One region of the Pseudomonas sp. SJZ078 genome, then DNA from elsewhere that is predicted to be linked to it. Evidence: predicted binding sites of a transcription regulator. Region 1 holds the regulator's gene; the other holds the start of a gene.

What was found. Region 1 encodes FliA, which starts transcription of late flagellar genes. Its sites were predicted from a motif close to CTAAAGTTTNNNNNNNNNNNGCCGNTAA; they were not measured.
Region 2: the regulator FliA is predicted to act here: its motif matches at 3,948-3,975, upstream of FBY02_RS12745 (methyl-accepting chemotaxis protein).

What each region holds. Positions count from the first base shown of each region.
Region 1 is NZ_VIUG01000012.1:28,883-38,703, reverse strand. Features, by position in the region: gene flhB (flagellar biosynthesis protein FlhB) at 1-1,118, shown strand, start outside; gene flhA (flagellar biosynthesis protein FlhA) at 1,366-3,495, shown strand; gene flhF (flagellar biosynthesis protein FlhF) at 3,507-4,856, shown strand; gene fleN (flagellar synthesis regulator FleN) at 4,972-5,802, shown strand; gene fliA (RNA polymerase sigma factor FliA) at 5,799-6,542, shown strand; gene FBY02_RS13215 (chemotaxis response regulator CheY) at 6,657-7,028, shown strand; gene FBY02_RS13210 (protein phosphatase CheZ) at 7,047-7,835, shown strand; gene FBY02_RS13205 (chemotaxis protein CheA) at 7,860-9,821, shown strand, end outside.
Region 2 is NZ_VIUG01000011.1:76,441-86,261, reverse strand. Features, by position in the region: gene putA (trifunctional transcriptional regulator/proline dehydrogenase/L-glutamate gamma-semialdehyde dehydrogenase) at 1-1,100, shown strand, start outside; gene FBY02_RS12765 (acyl-CoA dehydrogenase) at 1,274-3,076, shown strand; gene FBY02_RS12755 (cell division protein ZapA) at 3,242-3,544, opposite strand; gene FBY02_RS12750 (hypothetical protein) at 3,541-3,771, opposite strand; gene FBY02_RS12745 (methyl-accepting chemotaxis protein) at 4,029-5,654, shown strand; gene FBY02_RS12740 (hypothetical protein) at 5,805-6,011, opposite strand; gene FBY02_RS12735 (DUF6124 family protein) at 6,079-6,420, opposite strand; gene FBY02_RS12730 (hypothetical protein) at 6,834-7,277, opposite strand; gene FBY02_RS12725 (hypothetical protein) at 7,470-7,946, opposite strand; gene FBY02_RS12720 (DUF637 domain-containing protein) at 7,939-9,821, opposite strand, start outside.

The DNA.
Region 1 (9,821 bases):
AGGACAAGACAGAAGACCCCACGGACAAGCGTAGGCGCGAGTCCCGGGAAAAGGGTGAGATCGCGCGCTCCAAAGAACTCAATACCCTTGCGGTGATGCTGGCCGGCACTGGCGGGCTGCTGATCTATGGGGGCGGGTTGGCCCTGGATCTGCTGGAAATCATGCGCTTGAATTTCTCCCTGCCCCGTGAGGTGCTGCTCAGTCCGGGGGCTATGGCGCAGCACCTGTTGCACTCGGGCAAGATCGCGATCGTAGCGGTGCAGCCGATTCTGATCTTCTTGCTCCTGGCTGCTTTCATCGGCCCGATATCCCTGGGGGGATGGTTGTTCGCAGCCGGTAGCCTGGCCCCCAAGTTCAGTCGGATGAATCCGTTGGCAGGCCTCAAGCGCATGTTTTCCACCTCGGCCCTGATGGAGCTGCTCAAGGCCTTTGGGAAATTTTTGCTGGTTTTGTCCGTGGCTTTGACGGTGTTGCAGTCGGACATTGACGACGTGCTGCGCATCGCCCATGAGCCGCTGGAACAGGCCATTATCCATAGCGTGCAACTGGTGGGCTGGAGTGCCTTGTGGATGGCCTGCGGCCTGATTCTGATCGCCGCGATCGATGTACCGATCCAACTGTATCAGAGCAAGCAGAAGCTGATGATGACCAAGCAGGAGGTTCGCGACGAGTACAAGGAGCAGGAGGGCAAGCCGGAGGTCAAGCAGCGGATTCGCCAGTTGCAACATGAGGTGTCCCAGCGGCGGATGATGTCGGCGATCCCGACAGCCGACGTAGTCATCACCAACCCCACCCATTACGCGGTGGCGCTCAAGTACGACCCGGACAAAGGCAACGCTCCGGTGTTGCTGGCCAAGGGCAGCGATTTCCTGGCGTTGAAGATCCGGGAGATTGCCGTGGCCAATGAAGTGATGCTGCTGGAGTCGCCGGCCCTGGCGCGGTCGATCTATTATTCCACCGAGCTCGATCAGGAAATTCCTGGCGGGCTGTATCTGGCGGTGGCTCAGGTATTGGCCTATGTCTATCAGATCCGCCAGCACCGCGCCGGCAAAGGCAAGCGCCCCGATCCACTCAAGGACCTGCCGATCCCGCCGGATTTGCGTCGCGATCCAGAATAAGGTGTGCGCCAGGTCCTGTTACTGACAAACCCTGTGGGAGCGGGCTTGCTCGCGAAGGCGTCGTGTCAGTCATACATCTATCAACGGGTACACCGCTTTCGCGAGCAAGCCCGCTCCCACAGGATTCGTGTTCTGGCTTGAAGGCTTGTATTCCAAGGTCTGGCAAAAGTTGGAAGGCTTCTTGCAATACCCCGTCTGCGCCCGTTCCGGGCGTCAAAAGTTTGCTTCACAGGAACGGGGAATTTTGGTGGATCGCTCTCAGTTACTCAGCACTGCGCGCAGCAACGTCGTAGACCTCGGCCGGGGCAATCTGGGCGTCCCGCTGTTGCTGATGGTCATGCTCGCCATGATGATGCTGCCGGTACCGCCGTTCCTGCTGGACGTGTTCTTCACGTTCAACATCGCCTTGTCGATCGTAGTGCTGCTGGTGTGCGTGTATGCCCTGCGCCCGCTGGATTTCGCCGTGTTCCCGACCATCCTGCTGGTGGCCACGCTGTTGCGCCTGGCGCTGAACGTGGCGTCGACCCGCGTGGTCATGCTGCACGGCCAGGAAGGTCATGCCGCCGCCGGTAAGGTGATCCAGGCCTTCGGTGAGGTGGTGATCGGCGGTAACTACGTGGTTGGTATCGTGGTCTTCGCCATCTTGATGATCATCAACTTCGTGGTGGTCACCAAGGGTGCCGGGCGTATTTCCGAGGTGAGCGCGCGTTTCACCCTCGACGCGATGCCTGGCAAGCAAATGGCAATCGACGCGGATCTCAACGCCGGCCTGATCGATCAGAGCCAGGCCAAGCTCCGGCGTCTCGAAGTGGCCCAGGAGGCCGAGTTCTACGGCTCCATGGACGGTGCGAGCAAGTTCGTGCGCGGTGACGCCATCGCGGGCCTGTTGATCCTGTTCATCAACCTGATCGGCGGCATGGCCGTCGGTATCTTCCAACATCAGATGAGTTTCGGTGATGCAGGCAAGGTTTACGCCTTGCTGACCATCGGTGACGGTTTGGTGGCGCAATTGCCATCACTGTTGTTATCCACAGCTGCGGCGATCATGGTGACCCGTGCTTCGGGCTCCGAAGACATGGGCAAGCAGATCAGCCGGCAGATGTTCGCGTCGCCCAAGGCCCTGGCTGTGGCCGCCGGTCTGATGGCCGTGATGGGCCTGGTCCCGGGCATGCCACACATTTCCTTCCTGAGCATGGCCGCCGTGGCGGCAGGCGGCGCCTACCTGTTCTGGAAGAAGCAGAACGTGCAGAAAATCCAGGCATTGCAGGAGGTCAAGCGCCAGCAGGAACTGCTGCCATCGCCGGCCCGCGCCCTGGAGACCAAGGAGCTGGGCTGGGACGACGTGACCCCGATCGACATGATCGGGCTGGAAGTCGGCTATCGCCTGATCCCGCTGGTGGATCGCAACCAGGGCGGACAACTGCTGGCGCGGATCAAGGGGGTGCGCAAGAAGCTGTCCCAGGACCTGGGTTTCCTGATGCCCACCGTGCACATCCGCGATAACCTCGACCTGGCGCCCAGCGCCTATCGCTTGACGTTGATGGGGGTGATCCTGGCTGAAGCCGAGATCTATCCGGACCGCGAACTGGCGATCAATCCGGGTCAGGTCTATGGTTCGCTCAACGGCATTACCGCCAAGGACCCGGCTTTTGGCCTGGAGGCGGTGTGGATTGAAATCAGTCAGCGGGCCCAGGCCCAGTCCCTCGGTTACACCGTGGTGGACGCCAGTACGGTAGTCGCGACGCATTTGAACCAGATTTTGTACAAGCACTCCAGCGAATTGATCGGCCACGAAGAAGTCCAGCAATTGCTGCAGGTGTTGGCCAAAGGCTCACCAAAACTGGCCGAAGAGCTGGTGCCGGGTGTGGTTTCGTTGTCGCAGTTGCTCAAGATTTTGCAGGCGCTGCTGGCCGAACAGGTGCCGGTACGCGACATCCGCAGTATTGCCGAAGCCATCGCCAACAACGCTTCCAAGAGTCAAGATACCGCCGCCATGGTGGCCGCGGTTCGGGTCGGCGTATCCCGTGCAATCGTCCAAAGCATTGTAGGCACTGAGTCGGAGCTGCCTGTGATCACGCTGGAGCCAAGGTTGGAACAGATATTGCTCAATAGTCTTCAGAAGGCAGGGCAAGGCTCGGAAGAGGGCGTTCTGCTGGAGCCAAGCATGGCCGAGAAGCTGCAACGTTCGTTGATCGAGGCAGCCCAGCGGCAAGAGATGCAAGGCCAACCGGTGATCCTGCTGGTGGCGGGTCCGATTCGTGCGATGCTCTCGCGTTTCGGTCGCCTCGCGGTCCCGGGGCTGCATGTGCTGGCGTACCAGGAAATACCGGACAACAAGCAAGTGACCATTGTTGCGACAGTAGGGCCCAACGGCTGAGGTAGTGGGTTATGCAAGTGAAGCGTTTTTTCGCCGCCGATATGCGTCAGGCCATGAAACTGGTCCGTGACGAGCTGGGCGCCGAAGCAGCCATCATCGGCAACCGCCGGATCGCCGGTGGTGTCGAGCTGACGGCGGCTCTGGACTACAAGCTGTCTGCGCTCGCCCCGCGGGTTCCGAACATGGAGCTTGAGGATGAGCTGCGCAAGACCCAGTCGCGCATTGCCAGCGCCCAGGCCGAATTGAGTCTGCGCAGCAGCGAAGGCGAGGCGGCCCCGGGTACCAATCGTCAATTGTTTGCCGGTCAGCCGTTGACCGCAGGCCTGCCGCTGACCGCTGCCGAACCGTTGATCGAGCCGACCCCGGCCGAGCCGCGCCGTCCCGCGCCGGCGCCTGCCGCACCGGCTCCTGGTATCGATCCGCGTGCCCTGGACTCGATGCGTTTCGAACTCAACAGCCTGCGCGAACTGATGGAAGTCCAGCTCGGCTCCCTGGCCTGGAACCAACTGCAAGGCAGCCGTCCGGCCCAGGCCAACCTGTGGCGCCGCCTGCAACGCATTGGCCTGTCCGGCCCGTTGGCTCGCGACCTGCTGGCGCTGATCAACGATATCCACGAGCCTCGCCAGGCCTGGCGCATGCTGCTGGCGCATCTGGCGCGAATGATTGCCACGCCGGAAGTCGAGCCGCTGGAAGAGGGTGGGGTGATCGCCATGGTCGGCCCGGCCGGCATGGGCAAGACCACGACCCTGGCCAAACTCGCCGCCCGTTATGTACTCAAGTACGGTGCCCAGAGCATTGCCCTGGTGAGCATGGACAGCTTCCGTATCGGCGCCCAGGAGCAACTCAAGACCCTGGGCCGGATTCTCAACGTGTCGGTGACCCATGTGGATCCGGGTCAATCCCTGGCCCAGGCGCTGGAGCCACTGTTGCGCAAGCGCGTCGTGCTGATCGATACCGCAGGCCTGCAAGCCAGCGATCCAGCCCTGCGCATGCAGCTCGAAAGCCTGGCCGGACGCGGCATCAAGTCAAAAAATTATCTCGTGTTGGCAACCACCAGCCAGAAACAGGTTCTAACCGCCGCCTACCACAGCTACAAGCGCTGCGGACTGGCCGGTTGCATCCTGACCAAGCTGGACGAAACGGCAAGCCTGGGCGAGGTCTTGAGCCTGGCGATCGGTCACGATCTGCCGGTGGCGTACCTGACCGACGGGCCGCGGATCCCGGATGATTTGCATCTGCCGCGCCGCCACCAACTGGTCAGCCGTGCCGTGAGTGTGCAAATGCAGGACGAACCCAGCGAAGAAGCCATGGCTGATATGTTCGCTGATATCTACCACAGCCCGACCAAGCAGGTTGGCTGAGGTAATCATGAATACTTTTTGTACCTACATCGATGGTCTGCCAGGCAATGTTCCGTATGTGAACGCGCAGCCAGTAATGTGGCCTCCGTCTAAGTAAGACAGGTAAAGAACGAACATGGGCAGCATGCATCCCGTACAGGTGATCGCGGTGACCGGCGGCAAAGGTGGCGTCGGCAAGACTAACGTGTCAGTGAACTTGTCCCTGGCTCTGGCAGAGCTTGGCCGACGGGTCATGCTGCTGGACGCCGACCTGGGCCTGGCGAACGTCGATGTGCTGTTGGGACTCACACCCAAGCGCACGCTGGCGGACGTGATCGAGGGCCGCTGCGAGCTGCGTGACGTGCTGCTGCAGGGGCCGGGCGGGATTCGCATCGTGCCGGCCGCCTCCGGCACCCAGAGCATGGTTCATCTGACGCCGGCCCAGCACGCCGGCCTGATCCAGGCATTCAGCGACATCGGTGACAACCTCGACGTGCTGGTAATCGACACGGCGGCGGGCATCGGTGATTCGGTCGTCAGCTTCGTGCGCGCCGCCCAGGAAGTGCTGCTGGTGGTCTGTGACGAGCCTACCTCCATCACCGATGCCTACGCCCTGATCAAGCTCTTGAACCGCGACTACGGCATGAACCGCTTCCGCGTCCTGGCCAACATGGCCCAGAGCCCGCAGGAGGGGCGCAACCTGTTCGCCAAGTTGACCAAGGTCACCGATCGTTTCCTGGACGTTGCCCTGCAATACGTCGGTGCCGTGCCGTACGACGAGAGCGTACGCAAGGCGGTCCAGAAGCAACGTGCCGTCTATGAAGCCTTTCCCCGTTCCAAATGCGCGCTGGCATTCAAGGCAATCGCCCAGAAGGTCGATACCTGGCCGCTGCCGGCCAATCCGCGCGGGCATCTGGAATTTTTCGTCGAGCGTCTCGTGCAACAAACAGCAGGGCCCGTGTTATGACAGCCAGCGGTTACAACCACCTCTACAAGAAATCGGCACGGGACGCCCAATACGAGTTGATCGAGCGTTATGCGCCCTTGGTCAAGCGCATCGCCTATCACTTGTTGGCGCGGTTGCCGGCCAGTGTGCAGGTCGAGGACCTGATCCAGGCGGGCATGATCGGCCTGCTCGAAGTGGCGAACAAATACGACGCCAGCAAGGGCGCCAGTTTCGAGACCTACGCCGGCATCCGCATTCGCGGCGCGATGCTCGACGAAGTCCGCAAGGGCGACTGGGCACCCCGTTCGGTGCATCGCAATACCCGCATGGTCAGTGACGCCATTCGCGCTATTGAAGCGAAAACCGGACGAGACGCTAAAGATCACGAGGTTGCGGCCGAACTCCAGTTGAGTCTCGATGATTATTACGGGATTTTGAACGATACCTTGGGCAGCCGCCTGTTCAGTTTCGACGACCTGTTGCAGGACGGCGATCATGATGGGCTGCACGAGGACGGCGCGAGTACTCACATGGAGCCTGCGCGTGACCTGGAAGACGAACGTTTCCAGAGCGCGTTGGCCGATGCGATTGCCAATTTGCCGGAGCGTGAGCGACTGGTCTTGGCGCTGTACTACGACGAAGAGCTGAATCTCAAGGAAATCGGTGAGGTCCTGGGGGTCAGCGAATCGCGGGTCAGTCAGTTACACAGCCAGTGCGCCGCCCGTTTGCGGGGGCGTTTGGGGGAGTGGCGAGCGCGCTGACAGTCGGTTCGGGTGCCCCGGACCGTCGTCGGATGCTGTACCGGATTGATTGAAATGGCGCGTTCAGGTGCTGTACGCGTTTAAGTCTGCTTGGAGGTCGAATTGGACAAGAACATGAAAATCCTCATCGTTGATGACTTTTCAACGATGCGGCGGATCATAAAAAACCTGTTGCGTGACCTTGGGTTCACCAACACGGTCGAGGCCGACGATGGCACCACTGCCATCCCGGTTCTCAATAGCGGGAGCATCGACTTTCTGGTGACTGACTGGAACATGCCCGGCATGACCGGTATCGACTTGCTGCGCCATGTGCGCGCCGATGAAAAACTCAAGCACCTTCCTGTGTTGATGGTCACCGCCGAAGCCAAGCGCGAGCAGATCATCGAAGCGGCCCAAGCCGGTGTGAACGGCTATGTGGTCAAACCCTTCACGGCCCAGGCGTTGAAAGAAAAGATCGAAAAGATCTTCGAACGCATCGGTTAACGGCGCCACGGGGGAGCTATGGAGAATAATGAAGCTTCAATGGGCGATTTCGAATCGACCCTGAAAAAACATGCCCGCGAACTGGTCGACAGCCTTGAGAAAGGTCGTTTCGGCGATGCAGTCCAGATGATCCACGAGCTCAATCAGACCCGGGATCGTGGTCTGTACCAGGAAGTCGGCAAGCTCACCCGTGAATTGCACAGCGCGATCGTCAATTTCCAGATCGATCCGAACACCCCCCAGGCCGAGGAGGTCTCGCAGATCACCGACGCGACCGAGCGGCTGTCCTACGTGGTCAAGCTGACCGAGGCCGCCGCCAACCGCACCATGGACCTGGTGGAAAGCGCCACGCCGTTGGTCAATGGCCTTGGCGATGAAGCCCAGGCCTTGAGCGCCGACTGGGCCCGTTTCATGCGTCGTGAAGTCGGCGCAGAGGAATTCCGCGACCTGGCGCGTCGGGTCGACGGTTTTCTGACACGCAGCAGCGCCGATAACCGCGCGGTCGCGAGCAACCTCAACGACATTCTGCTGGCCCAGGACTACCAGGACCTGACCGGTCAGGTGATCAAGCGCGTCACCCAATTGGTCACCGAAGTCGAAGGCAATCTGCTCAAGCTGGTGTTGATGGCCAGCCAGGTCGACCGCTTTGCGGGCATTGAACACGACCGTGAAGCGATGCTTGCCGAAAAAGATCCACAAAAACATCTCTCTCAGGGTGAAGGTCCGCAAATTCATGCCGATAAAAGAGAAGACGTTATGTCCGGTCAGGACGATGTGGACGATTTGCTGTCCAGCCTTGGATTTTAGCCCTGTTTTAGGAGCACCCCATTAATGAGCTTCGGCGCCGATGAAGAGATCCTTCAGGATTTCCTGGTTGAGGCCGGCGAGATTCTAGAGCAACTGTCCGAGCAATTGGTCGAGCTGGAAAGCCGGCCGGATGATGCGGATCTGCTCAACGCAATCTTTCGCGGTTTCCACACTGTAAAAGGAGGCGCCGGCTTCCTTCAGCTCAACGAGCTGGTGGAGTGCTGCCATATTGCCGAGAACGTGTTCGACATCCTGCGCAAGGGTGAGCGTCGCGTGGATTCGGAATTGATGGACGTGGTGCTGGAAGCGCTGGACGCGGTCAACAGCATGTTCAGCGAGGTGCGTGATCGTTCGCCGATCACCGCTGCCACCCCTGAGTTGCTCGCTGCGCTGTCGCGCCTGGCCGAGCCGCAATCGGCTGACGAAGCTGCTCCGGTCGAGACCGCGGTTGAAGAACCCATTGTCGAGGAGCCGGCCGCCGAGGAATCGGGCGATATTACCGATAACGAATTCGAACAACTGCTGGACTCCCTGAGTGCCGTCAAGGCCGAAGCCCAGACTCAGACCCAGGCTCCGGTAGCGGCTGCGCCCGCTGATACCGGCGCGGCCAGCGATGAGATCACCGATGCAGAGTTCGAGTCGCTGCTCGATCAGTTGCACGGCAAAGGCCAGTTCGCTGTCGATGCGGTTGTCCCGCCGGCAGCCCCAGCCGCGCCGAAAGCCGCGGGCGACAGTTCCGACATCACCGACGATGAATTCGAAGCCTTGCTCGATCAGCTGCATGGCAAGGGGACTTTCGCCGTTGACGCCCTGGAGTCGGCCATTGCCTCTACGCCGGCTCCGAACAAGCCTGCCGCCGCAGCGGCCGGCAGCGACCTGATCACCGATCAGGAATTCGAATCGCTGCTCGACGATCTGCACGGCAAAGGCAAGTTCAGCGAAGTCGGCACGGCCTCTGCTGCGCCAACTGCCGCATCGGCCGCCAAGGCCGCGCCGAAAGCCGCCGCCAAGGCACCGGAACCCAAGGCCGAAACACCGGCCCCCGCACCCAAGCCTGCAGCGGCGGCCGCTGCGCCTGTCCGTGCTCCGGCCGCGACGTCTGCACCGGCGGAAAAACCGACCAGTGAAGCCGAAACCACCGTTCGGGTTGACACCGCGCGCCTGGATGAGATCATGAACATGGTTGGCGAGCTGGTGCTAGTGCGTAACCGCCTGGTGCGCCTGGGCCTCAACAGCCAGGACGAAGCCATGTCCAAGGCCGTGTCGAACCTCGACGTGGTCACGGCCGATCTGCAGACCGCGGTCATGAAGACCCGGATGCAGCCGATCAAGAAAGTTTTCGGGCGCTTCCCGCGCCTGGTACGTGACCTGGCTCGCCAGCTCAAGAAAGAAATCAATCTGGAACTGGTGGGTGAGGATACCGACCTCGACAAGAACCTCGTCGAGGCCCTGGCCGACCCGCTGGTCCACTTGGTGCGCAACGCGGTCGACCATGGCATTGAATCGCCGGAAGAGCGCGAAGCCGCGGGTAAGGTCCGCAGCGGCAAGGTGATCCTGGCCGCCGAGCAAGAGGGCGATCATATCCTGCTGTCGATCTCCGACGACGGCAAAGGCATGGACCCGGAAGTGTTGCGTGCCATCGCCGTCAAGCGCGGCGTGATGGACAAAGACGCTGCCGACCGCTTGAGCGATACCGAGTGCTACAACCTGATCTTCGCTCCCGGCTTCTCGACCAAGACCGAGATTTCCGACGTGTCGGGTCGTGGTGTGGGCATGGATGTGGTGAAAACCAAGATTTCCCAGCTCAATGGTTCGATCAACATCCACTCGGTCAAGGGCTCGGGCTCGAAGATCCTCATCAAGGTTCCGCTGACCCTGGCGATCATGCCAACGCTGATGGTGATGCTCGGCAACCAGGCGTTCGCGTTCCCGCTGGTCAACGTCAATGAGATCTTCCACCTCGACCTGTCGCGTACCAACGTGGTG
Region 2 (9,821 bases), on a different contig from region 1:
TCGACATCGGTCCGGTGATCGATGCCGAAGCCAAGGCTGGCATCGAGAAGCACATCCAGGCCATGCGCGACAAAGGTCGCACCGTGTACCAGATGGCAATCGCCGACAGCGACGAGTGCAAGCGCGGCACCTTCGTGATGCCAACCCTTATCGAGCTGGAAAGCTTCGATGAACTGCAACGCGAGATTTTTGGTCCGGTGCTGCACGTGGTGCGCTACAAGCGCAAGGAACTGGATCAGTTGATCAATCAGATCAATGCCTCCGGCTACGGCCTGACCCTGGGCGTGCATACCCGCATCGACGAAACCATCGCCAAGGTGATCGACAACGTCCATGCCGGTAACGTGTATGTGAATCGCAACATTGTCGGTGCCGTGGTCGGTGTACAGCCGTTCGGTGGCGAAGGCCTGTCAGGCACTGGTCCGAAAGCCGGTGGTCCGCTTTACCTGTACCGTCTGCTGTCGACACGTCCTACCGATGCGATCCAGCAATCCTTCGTCCGTAGCGACGCTGTCAGCACTCCGGACATGCGCTTGCGTGAAGCCATGAGTAAGCCGCTGACCGCCCTGCAAGCCTGGGCCGACAGTCAGAAACTCGCCGAGCTGAGTACCTTGTGCGTGCAGTTCGCAGCCCAGTCGCAAAGCGGTATCACCCGCCAGCTGACCGGCCCGACCGGGGAACGCAACAGCTACGCCATCCTGCCCCGCGAGCACATACTCTGTCTGGCCGACGTGGAAGGCGATCTGCTGACGCAACTGGCTGCCGTACTGGCCGTGGGTGGCTCGGCCGTGTGGCCGGAAACCGACACGAGCAAGGCCCTGTTCGCACGTTTGCCGAAGGACATTCAGGCGCGCATCCAGCGCGTTTCCGACTGGACCAAGGACGATGTGGTGTACGACGCGGTCCTGCATCACGGCGACTCGGATCAACTGCGCAGCGTTTGCCAGCAAGTGGCCAAACGTGCCGGCGCCATCGTCGGGGTCCATGGCCTGTCCCAGGGCGAAACCGGCATTGCACTGGAACGCCTGGTGATCGAGCGGGCGTTGAGCGTCAACACCGCTGCGGCGGGCGGTAACGCCAGTCTGATGACCATCGGTTAAACGCAGCTGCGGGTTTCAAGCGGCAAGCGGCAAGTAAGAGCCAAGACAATCCTGCTCTTACTTGAAGCTTGCCGCTTGAAGCTTGTGCTGCTCTATCACCCCCATCAATCATCCTGTTCAGCCTCTATTCCCGGCTCTAGACTCGGCCCCATTCCAAAGAAAGGTAGGCCGCCATGTCCGAGACGTTGCTCAGTTCCCGCAATCTGGCTTTCGAGCTGTATGAAGTCCTCGATGCCGAGGGCCTGACCCAGCGCGAGCGGTTCGCCGAGCACAATCGCGAAACTTTCGATGCGGCCATCGGTACAGCCCGTAGCATCGCCGAGAAATACTTCGCGCCGCACAACCGCAAGAACGATGAAAACGAGCCCCGTTATGAGAACGGCGAGGCGATCCTGATTCCAGAAGTGAAGCCGGCCGTGGATGCCTTCCTGGAGGCTGGTTTTCTCAACGCAGCGCGCAGCTTCGAGGCCGGCGGCATGCAACTGCCGACGTTGTTGTCCCAAGCCTGCTTCGCCCATTTTCAATCCGCCAATGCCGCGTCGACTTCCTATCCGTTCCTGACCATGGGCGCGGCGAACCTGATCGAAAGCTTTGGCGACGAGGAGCAGAAACGCCGCTTCCTGCAGCCGATGATCGAGGGTCGCTTCTTCGGCACCATGGCCCTGACCGAACCCCATGCGGGCTCTTCGCTAGCGGATATCCGTACACGTGCAGAGCCGGCGTCCGACGGCACCTATCGACTCAAGGGCAACAAGATCTTCATTTCCGGAGGCGATCATCCGCTGTCGGAAAACATCGTGCACATGGTCCTGGCAAAACTGCCGGACGCTCCGCCAGGCGTGAAGGGCATCTCGCTGTTTATCGTGCCCAAGTTCCTGGTCAACGACAACGGCAGCCTCGGCCAGCGCAACGACGTGCTCCTGGCCGGGTTGTTCCACAAGATGGGCTGGCGCGGGACCACGTCCACGGCGCTGAACTTCGGCGACAACGGTGAATGTGTCGGTTACCTCGTGGGGAAACCGCACCACGGGTTGAGCTACATGTTCCAGATGATGAACGAGGCGCGGATCGGTGTCGGGATGGGCGCGGTAATGCTGGGATACGCCGGCTATCTGTATTCCCTCGACTACGCCCGCGAACGCCCACAGGGCCGGGTACCCGACAGCAAGGACCCGACCACCGCTCCCGTGGCGATCATCCAGCATGCCGACGTACGCCGCATGCTGCTGACCCAGAAGGCCTATGTTGAAGGCTCGTTCGACCTGGGCCTGTACGCGGCGCGGCTGTTCGACGACACCACCACCCTTGAAAGCGAAGCCGAGCGTCGACGGGCCCATGAACTGCTGGACCTGCTGACCCCGATCGTCAAATCCTGGCCCTCGGAGTTCTGCCTGAAGGCCAACGAACTGGCGATCCAGATACTCGGCGGGCATGGCTACACCCGCGAGTACCCGGTCGAGCAGTATTACCGCGACAACCGCCTGAATCCGATCCACGAAGGCACCCACGGCATCCAGTCCCTGGACCTGCTGGGACGCAAACTGGCGCAGAACGGCGGCGCCGGGCTCAAGCAATTGATCCGCCTGGTGGCCGATACCACCGAACGCGCCCAGGCGCATGCATCATTGACGGACCTGCGTCAGCCATTGGAGGCCCTGGTAGCGCGCCTGCAATCAGTCACTCTGGGTCTACTGACCGACCTGGCCCAAGGCAAGGTCAACAGCAGCCTCGCCAACTCGGCCCTGTACCTCAAGGTGTTTGGGCATATGGTGATCGGCTGGCGCTGGTTGGAACAGGCCATTCGCGCCGAGGAGGGCCTGGCCAGGGGCAATCTCGCGGACAGCGACTTCTACAAAGGCAAGCTGCAAGCGGCGAGGTATTTCCTGACGTGGGAAATACCGGGTTGTCATCATGAGCTGGCACTGCTCGAAGCACGGGACGGTACGTGTCTTGAAATGCGGGATGAGTGGTTCTGATCCGGGTTTTGTAGCGTGGCGCAAATCGCTTGAACACTGATTGAGCGGTCACCCAAATCCACTGTGGGAGCGGGCTTGCTCGCGAAGACGGCACTACATTCAGCACTGAAGCAAGCTGATCCACCGTCTTCGCGAGCAAGCCCGCTCCCACAGGTCATCATCCATTCAGGCCTGCTGAATCGTCTTGGAAATGACATCGACGGTGGCGCTGACCTGCTCCTGATAACGGTCGAGCTCCGCCTGATGCTGCTTCTGCAGTTCTATCTGCTGTGAGCACAGGTTCATTGCCGCCAATACCAACAGACGATCACCGATCAGCGTCGGGTATTTTCTCTTGGTGTCGGCCAGGGCAGCCTTGAGCATCGCAGCGGCGTCCAGCAGGGCCTGTTCCTGCCCGGCCGGAGCCTTGATCGAATAGTCTTCTCCCAGGATCGAGATCACCGTCACCCCATCGGCGCCGTGCCTCATGCGCTGACAGGACCGGTGCTGGCCCGCTCGATCAATGCCTGGATACGGGCGGCGGTAGTGCCGTGGAGTTCTTCCTGCTCCATCAGGCTCAGTTGCAGGCTTTCGTTTTCATCCTTGGCCCTGGCAAGTTCCGCGCTCAGGGTTTCGTTCAGGCCGGTGAGATGACGATTCTGTTGCACCAGGTCATTGACCAGTTGCTCCAGCTGGCTGAGGGATGCTTCCAACATATTGATTTCCAGGCTTTTTCAGGGGGCGCGTACGATAAAGAAAAGTCACTGCCGATGCCATGGTTTGCAGGACGACGGTGCTTCGCTGGCGAGTTGTAGAGACTACGAATGGGGAATCTGGTTCCTGCCCTTCGTCGCACCGACGATGTGACTGTGCGACAAAAGCACGCAGCAGCCTCAAGACTTCCACCCCATGACCGATAATTCAGTGACACCAGCCACAGCCCGCACGGACGCGCTTCTTCCCGGTACCCTCCATGTCCCTACGTAATATGAATATCGCGCCGCGGGCGTTCCTGGGGTTTGCCCTGATCGGTGCCCTGATGCTGGCGCTTGGGGTGTTCGCCCTGACCCAGATGAGCAAAATCCGCAGCTCCGGCGAAAACATCGTCGAGAACAGCGTGCCCAGCATCCAGGCCCTGGACGAGTTCACCCAGCTCACCCTGCGCCTGCGCGTATTGTCCTATCGCTTGCTGGTCAACCGCGAGCCGGATATCCAAAAGAAAACCTTTGAGCTGTTCGAACAACGCAACCAGCAGATCCGCACGGCCCAGACCGCCTATGAAAAACTCATCAGCGCCCCTGAAGAACGGGCTGCTTATGACCAGTACGTGCAACTGCTGGGTCAGTATCGTCAGCTCGAAGAGCGGATGAAGACGCTGTCACGCAACAATCAGATCGATGAATTGCGCACACTGCTCAACACTGAGCTGCTGAGCAATTCCGACGCCATCAATGTCGTCATCAACCGCTTGATGGAGATCAACAATCAGCAAGCCGAAGCGCTCAACCAAGGCGCTACGCAACAGTACTCGACCGCTTTCAATTGGGTCGTCGTTCTGCTGGTCATCGCCACCGGCCTGACCTTGCTGTTCGCCTGGCTGCTGACCAACAGCATCACCCGCCCGATTGGCAGCGCCCTGAACGCCGCCGAAGAAATAGCCAAGGGCAACCTGACCCGGCCGATCACCGTGGATGGCAATGACGAAGCCGGTCGCCTGTTGCGGGCAATGGCGACCATGCAGGAAAAACTGCGCGACACCCTGCAGCGGATCTCCGGCTCGGCGACCCAACTGGCTTCCGCCGCCGAAGAGCTCAACAGCGTCACCGACGAAAGCGCCCGTGGCCTGACCCTGCAGAACAACGAAATCGAACAGGCCGCCACCGCGGTCAATGAAATGACCAGCGCCGTGGAAGAAGTGGCGCGCAATGCGGTCAGCACCTCCGAAGCCTCGAAGAACGCTACTTCCTCCGCTGGCGACGGTCGGGACCTGGTGCAGGAAACCGTCAGCGCCATCGAACGCATGAGCGCCGACGTGCAAGGCACTGCCACGCTGATTGGCAACCTGGCGGATGAATCACGCGACATCGGTAAGGTGCTGGATGTGATCCGCGGCCTGGCGGACCAGACCAACCTGCTGGCCCTGAACGCCGCCATCGAAGCCGCCCGTGCCGGCGAAGCCGGTCGCGGCTTTGCCGTGGTGGCGGACGAAGTACGCGCCCTGGCCCATCGCACCCAGCAGTCGACCAGCGAGATCGAACGGATGATCGGCAGCATCCAGAGCGGCACGGAGCAGGCCGTGAACTCGATGCGCAACAGCACCGAACGCGCCGAGTCGACCTTGAACATCGCCCGCGGCGCCGGTCTGTCCCTGGACACCATCAACACCGCCATCGTCGAGATCAACGAACGCAACCTGGTGATCGCCAGCGCCGCCGAAGAACAGGCCCAAGTGGCCCGCGAAGTGGACCGCAACCTGGTGAACATCCGCGACCTGTCGGTGCAATCGGCCACCGGCGCCAACCAGACCAGCGCCGCCAGTGCCGAACTGTCGCGCCTGGCGGTGGACTTGAACAGCATGGTGGGGCGGTTCAGCCTCTGATCCTCGGGCATTAAATGCCTCGCTCCGTGCCCACCCTCTCGGGTCACGGAGCGCTCCCTCATCGGCCTTAGACGACTAGATCATTGGACCGGCTGTGCAACTGCTTCAGCAGGTTCAGTTGTCGTGCCAGCCGGTTCTAAATTTCCAGTTTCAGTCCAACTCGGCAACCACGGCCATGGCGGCCGGATCATACAGGCCAGCGGCGACCCGCACGCCGTCCAGCGAAGCTTCGCTGGTGTCGAGCAGGTCGCGGTAAAGCGAAACCCGCGTGGCGATGTCATCCGGTGCGGCAGCGAGTCGGGCCATCAGGGCGTTGCGGTTGGCAGTCGGCGCGGTCCAGGAATCCGAAGGGAACATGCGGCGTATGCTGTCGCAAAAAACGGGTTTGATCGACACCCATCGATCAAACCCGAACACCTTCGTTTTACCTGGGATCGACCACGTCCAGCGCCCGGTTCGCCAGGAGCTGGCCCAGTTCAATCAACTGTCGCAGGCCCAAGGCAAAATGCCGCCGGGAACCGTCCAGCTCGAACGCCAGATCCCCGGCCATGACGTTGGCGGAGGCCAGGGTTTCGCTGAGGTTGGCCAACAGGCTCTCTGCATCCACGCCTTGGACGATGGTGAACAGTTGGTCTGGGGCCGGTTGCTTATCGGGTGGATTGGGTTTGGGGTTCAGGTAAGAATTGATGACGCGTTCGGCGTTGGCATCGGCGGCGATGTCCAGGTGCAGCGGTGGGACGGGTGGGTCTGGGATGAGTTTGTCCATGGGTACTCCTAACGTCAGTTGGAGCCGCCACGGCTCGCGACTAAACGAGGTGGGGTGGCGGCTGTACGCAGGTTAGTCGACCGGGACGTTAGGAAACCGGCGCACCCGAAAGTGCCCTGCGCACAGCCACCATAAAATCAGCGGCAACACGTAGCCTGACTTTAAGGAGAACCTTGCGCCTAACGATTACCGAGCGACTAAACCCGACCGCTGAATGGGCAGCGGAAAACACAGGCTAGACACCGAAATCAGCAGGCGCAAGAGGTTGGGATTTTCTAGGAAATGTCCTGCAAGTCAATGGGAAAGGTCCCTATACAAAGTGTTTCGCTTTGTACTCGTCGCCCATTTTCATAGGATCCTTTGCCGTGTTTTGCACTGCCCCGGCCGAGGGCGGCCGCATCAAGGTAGGAAAATCAATGAGCCCCCTGCCCGGTCGATTCAGATGGAGTGGACATGACGGCCGGCTCGATTACCTTGGCGGAACGCCCTGTATCAATGTCTCGTATCTCGTAATACCACCATTTCAACGAAGAGGTACCATAAAGGCCATAGGTGTGACCTCCGACCAGGTCAACGGTCATTTCAACGGGTCGTGAGTATTCGGTTCCAATAGCACGGTTAACGGAAATTTTATGCCTTCCCGCTCCGAGTCGATACTCGGTTTGGCGGGCTATCCAATAGAGCGATGTATCGTCATCGATCTTGGCTATCGACAGTGCCTTGTCGAACTGCCGAATTATCGCAACCTCATCCCAGGGCTTTCCTTCTGCGCTTTTATGCTCGTAATGAATGCACCCCGTCAGCGAGAAGCAGAACAGAGTCATTGCTATAAAACGTAAGACGACAGCGTATTTCATCAATATCCCTCCATGATTTAACCAAAATCTGCTAACTCTCGCGGCCTACAAAATAAATTCCGGACTACCCCCAAAAAGAAACAGACTTATTCACAAACAAGCACAACAAATATTCGCCTCTTTCCCTAATAAAAAATCTGTCCTCTTTCTGTTTTCTCCACCAGTGCCTCTCTTAGCCTAATCTCATACAAGTCATTCAAAAAGCAGCCCCTGAGCCCCATAGTCTTGGGCAGAATCAACCAATAAAATTGAATCCTCATACTTCTCAAGATCACTTCCGACCCAAGACTGGCCCTCTCGCAAAAAATGAAACTTTACAACCGAGCCAAATTCATCACTTGAAATTATCGATTGAAATACTCCCTCATATCCTCTTCGCGCCCACTCTCCCAACACCGAACGAACGAAAAGTACCGCATTAAGAAGATAATCCGAATCTGCAAAGTCATCTATATGAATTGAATTTACAAAACATTCCCATCCGGTGCGATCCAAAAAGTTAGACTCTACGGCATTGGTGCTTTTACTAGCTAGGGCAGCGAGAAAAAAACAGCCATCCTTCTGAATAATACCCTGCGCGATAATATCAGCCAAAGCAGCAGGAAGCTGGCGTTCAACCCGATCAATGCCATCCAGGTCATTTTTCATCTTTTCGTTCATCTTAATCATGATTTGCCCCTAAATATTTTGACATCCCTTTTTCGATAGCCTGCGAAAATCTCGAATTTTTCAAAAGTTGATTTACCGATTTTGGCGCATCAGGAAATGATTTGGTTTCAGGATCATAAAGATATTTATTTCCTTTATTATCCTGATAGTGGAGTTGTCCTGGACGCTGGCCAGGATTAGGATTTTCTACATCCAAACGCTCTTTACCATCCCCTTTCCAGATTGTCTTACTTGCAGTTTGGACACCTTGTGCGCCCAGCATTCCATTTTTGTTATCGCTTCCTACAACCCCAACCTTAACCCCGGTTGTACCACCCTTCCCCCCAGCCGTCGACGCGAACAACCCCCGATCCGGACTCAATCCATTCGACGCAAGCTCGGCCAGTAATGCAGCACCATCGCCGTTTTCGGTGCGCGTATGCTCGATAATGCCGGTATTGATGGCCCGCTCGTTACTCCGCGTGATTTCCCAAAGTGCTGCCGAGCGATCGAACCCCGAGCTTCTGCCGTCATGCAGCAATTTTTCATTGGCCGGAATCTCATCCGCCAGTTGCTTCGTAATCTGCCCACAGCCCACCGGATTCTGCTGGCAGTACTGCCCAAACTCCCGGTTCCGGGCTGTGTCGAGGTTGTTGTAAAAATCCCGGATGGATTGGCAATCAGCTGGCGATTTGCAGGTGTTGAGCTTCTGCTCTCTCTCCACCAGTTCCGCATGGAACAGGTAGTTGAACGTGGTCGCTTTCTCGGCAATCTTCGAGCCGGTATTCAGATCACCGTCTACCGCGGCCGCGGCCAATAGGCCCGTCAGTTGCGACAACATCAACTGCAGATGTTTGTTTTTATCCGCCACTTTGGCCATGCCGGGAATCAGCGCTTCATTCAAACCGGCGGCTACCGCGCCGGTCTTGAAGTCGCTGCCCGTCAGCTCAGCCAGCAGGCCACCCATGATCGCGTGGGCAACAATTTTCTCAGGGCCGCCATCCGGGAACTTGATGGTATCGCCCACCCAGTTGAATCCGGTCGCCATCGCCACATTGCCGGCTTCTCCCAGCAGGGCAGCATTGAAGTTGCTGCCAAAGCTGCCACCGCCAATCGCGGTGGAAATGCCGCTGGAGATTACCGCTCGCCCCGTCGTGCGGATGGCCGTGTCAGTCGCGTTACTCCAGCGGAAGATGTCCTTGGAGGAGTTACTGGCGCTCGATGCCGAGCCTGCGGAACCCGCTGAGCCGGTCGACGGCTCGACGCCTTGAGTGGTAGTGCTGGCGCTGTCGGCGCTGGTAAACCAGTTCTCGTCGGCATAATCCAAAGCACCGGCGGTAAATCCGGCAATGGCCGCATTCTTCAGGCTGTCGGCACTAACGGTTTCCTTCAGTGCCAGTCCCAGGTTGCCTTTATTATCGATGGTGCTGGTGACTGCCGTGGTGCTCAGGCTGGCCGCGACAGCCAGGTTGCCGCCCGTAAGTCCGAAGCCGGCGGGCCCCATGATGAACGACATCAGGATTGCAATGGCAATCTTGGCGCCCGCGCCCAAACCCGAGTTCTGGTATTTGAAGCTGTCGTGGATTTCCTTCACCTGGCGCCAGTCGATATCGCCACGCGCCTCGGCCTGTTTCATCCAGGCCAGGCCCGGTTCAGCCTTCACCATCGCGTCGATGGTCTGGCTGACACTCTGTTTATCGACTTGCTTGACGTCGATACGCAGGCCGTCAACGGCCTTGATGACCAACTGCCCTTGGGCGACGAGCTCGCTCTGGCGCAAGGTCTCATCGGTGCGTCCCTCGCCTTTCATCTTGTACCAGGCAAGGTCACCTTTGCTCTTGGTGTGGCTTTCGTCGTGGTAATTCTTGACCCCCTCGAAGATGATCCGCCCACCAC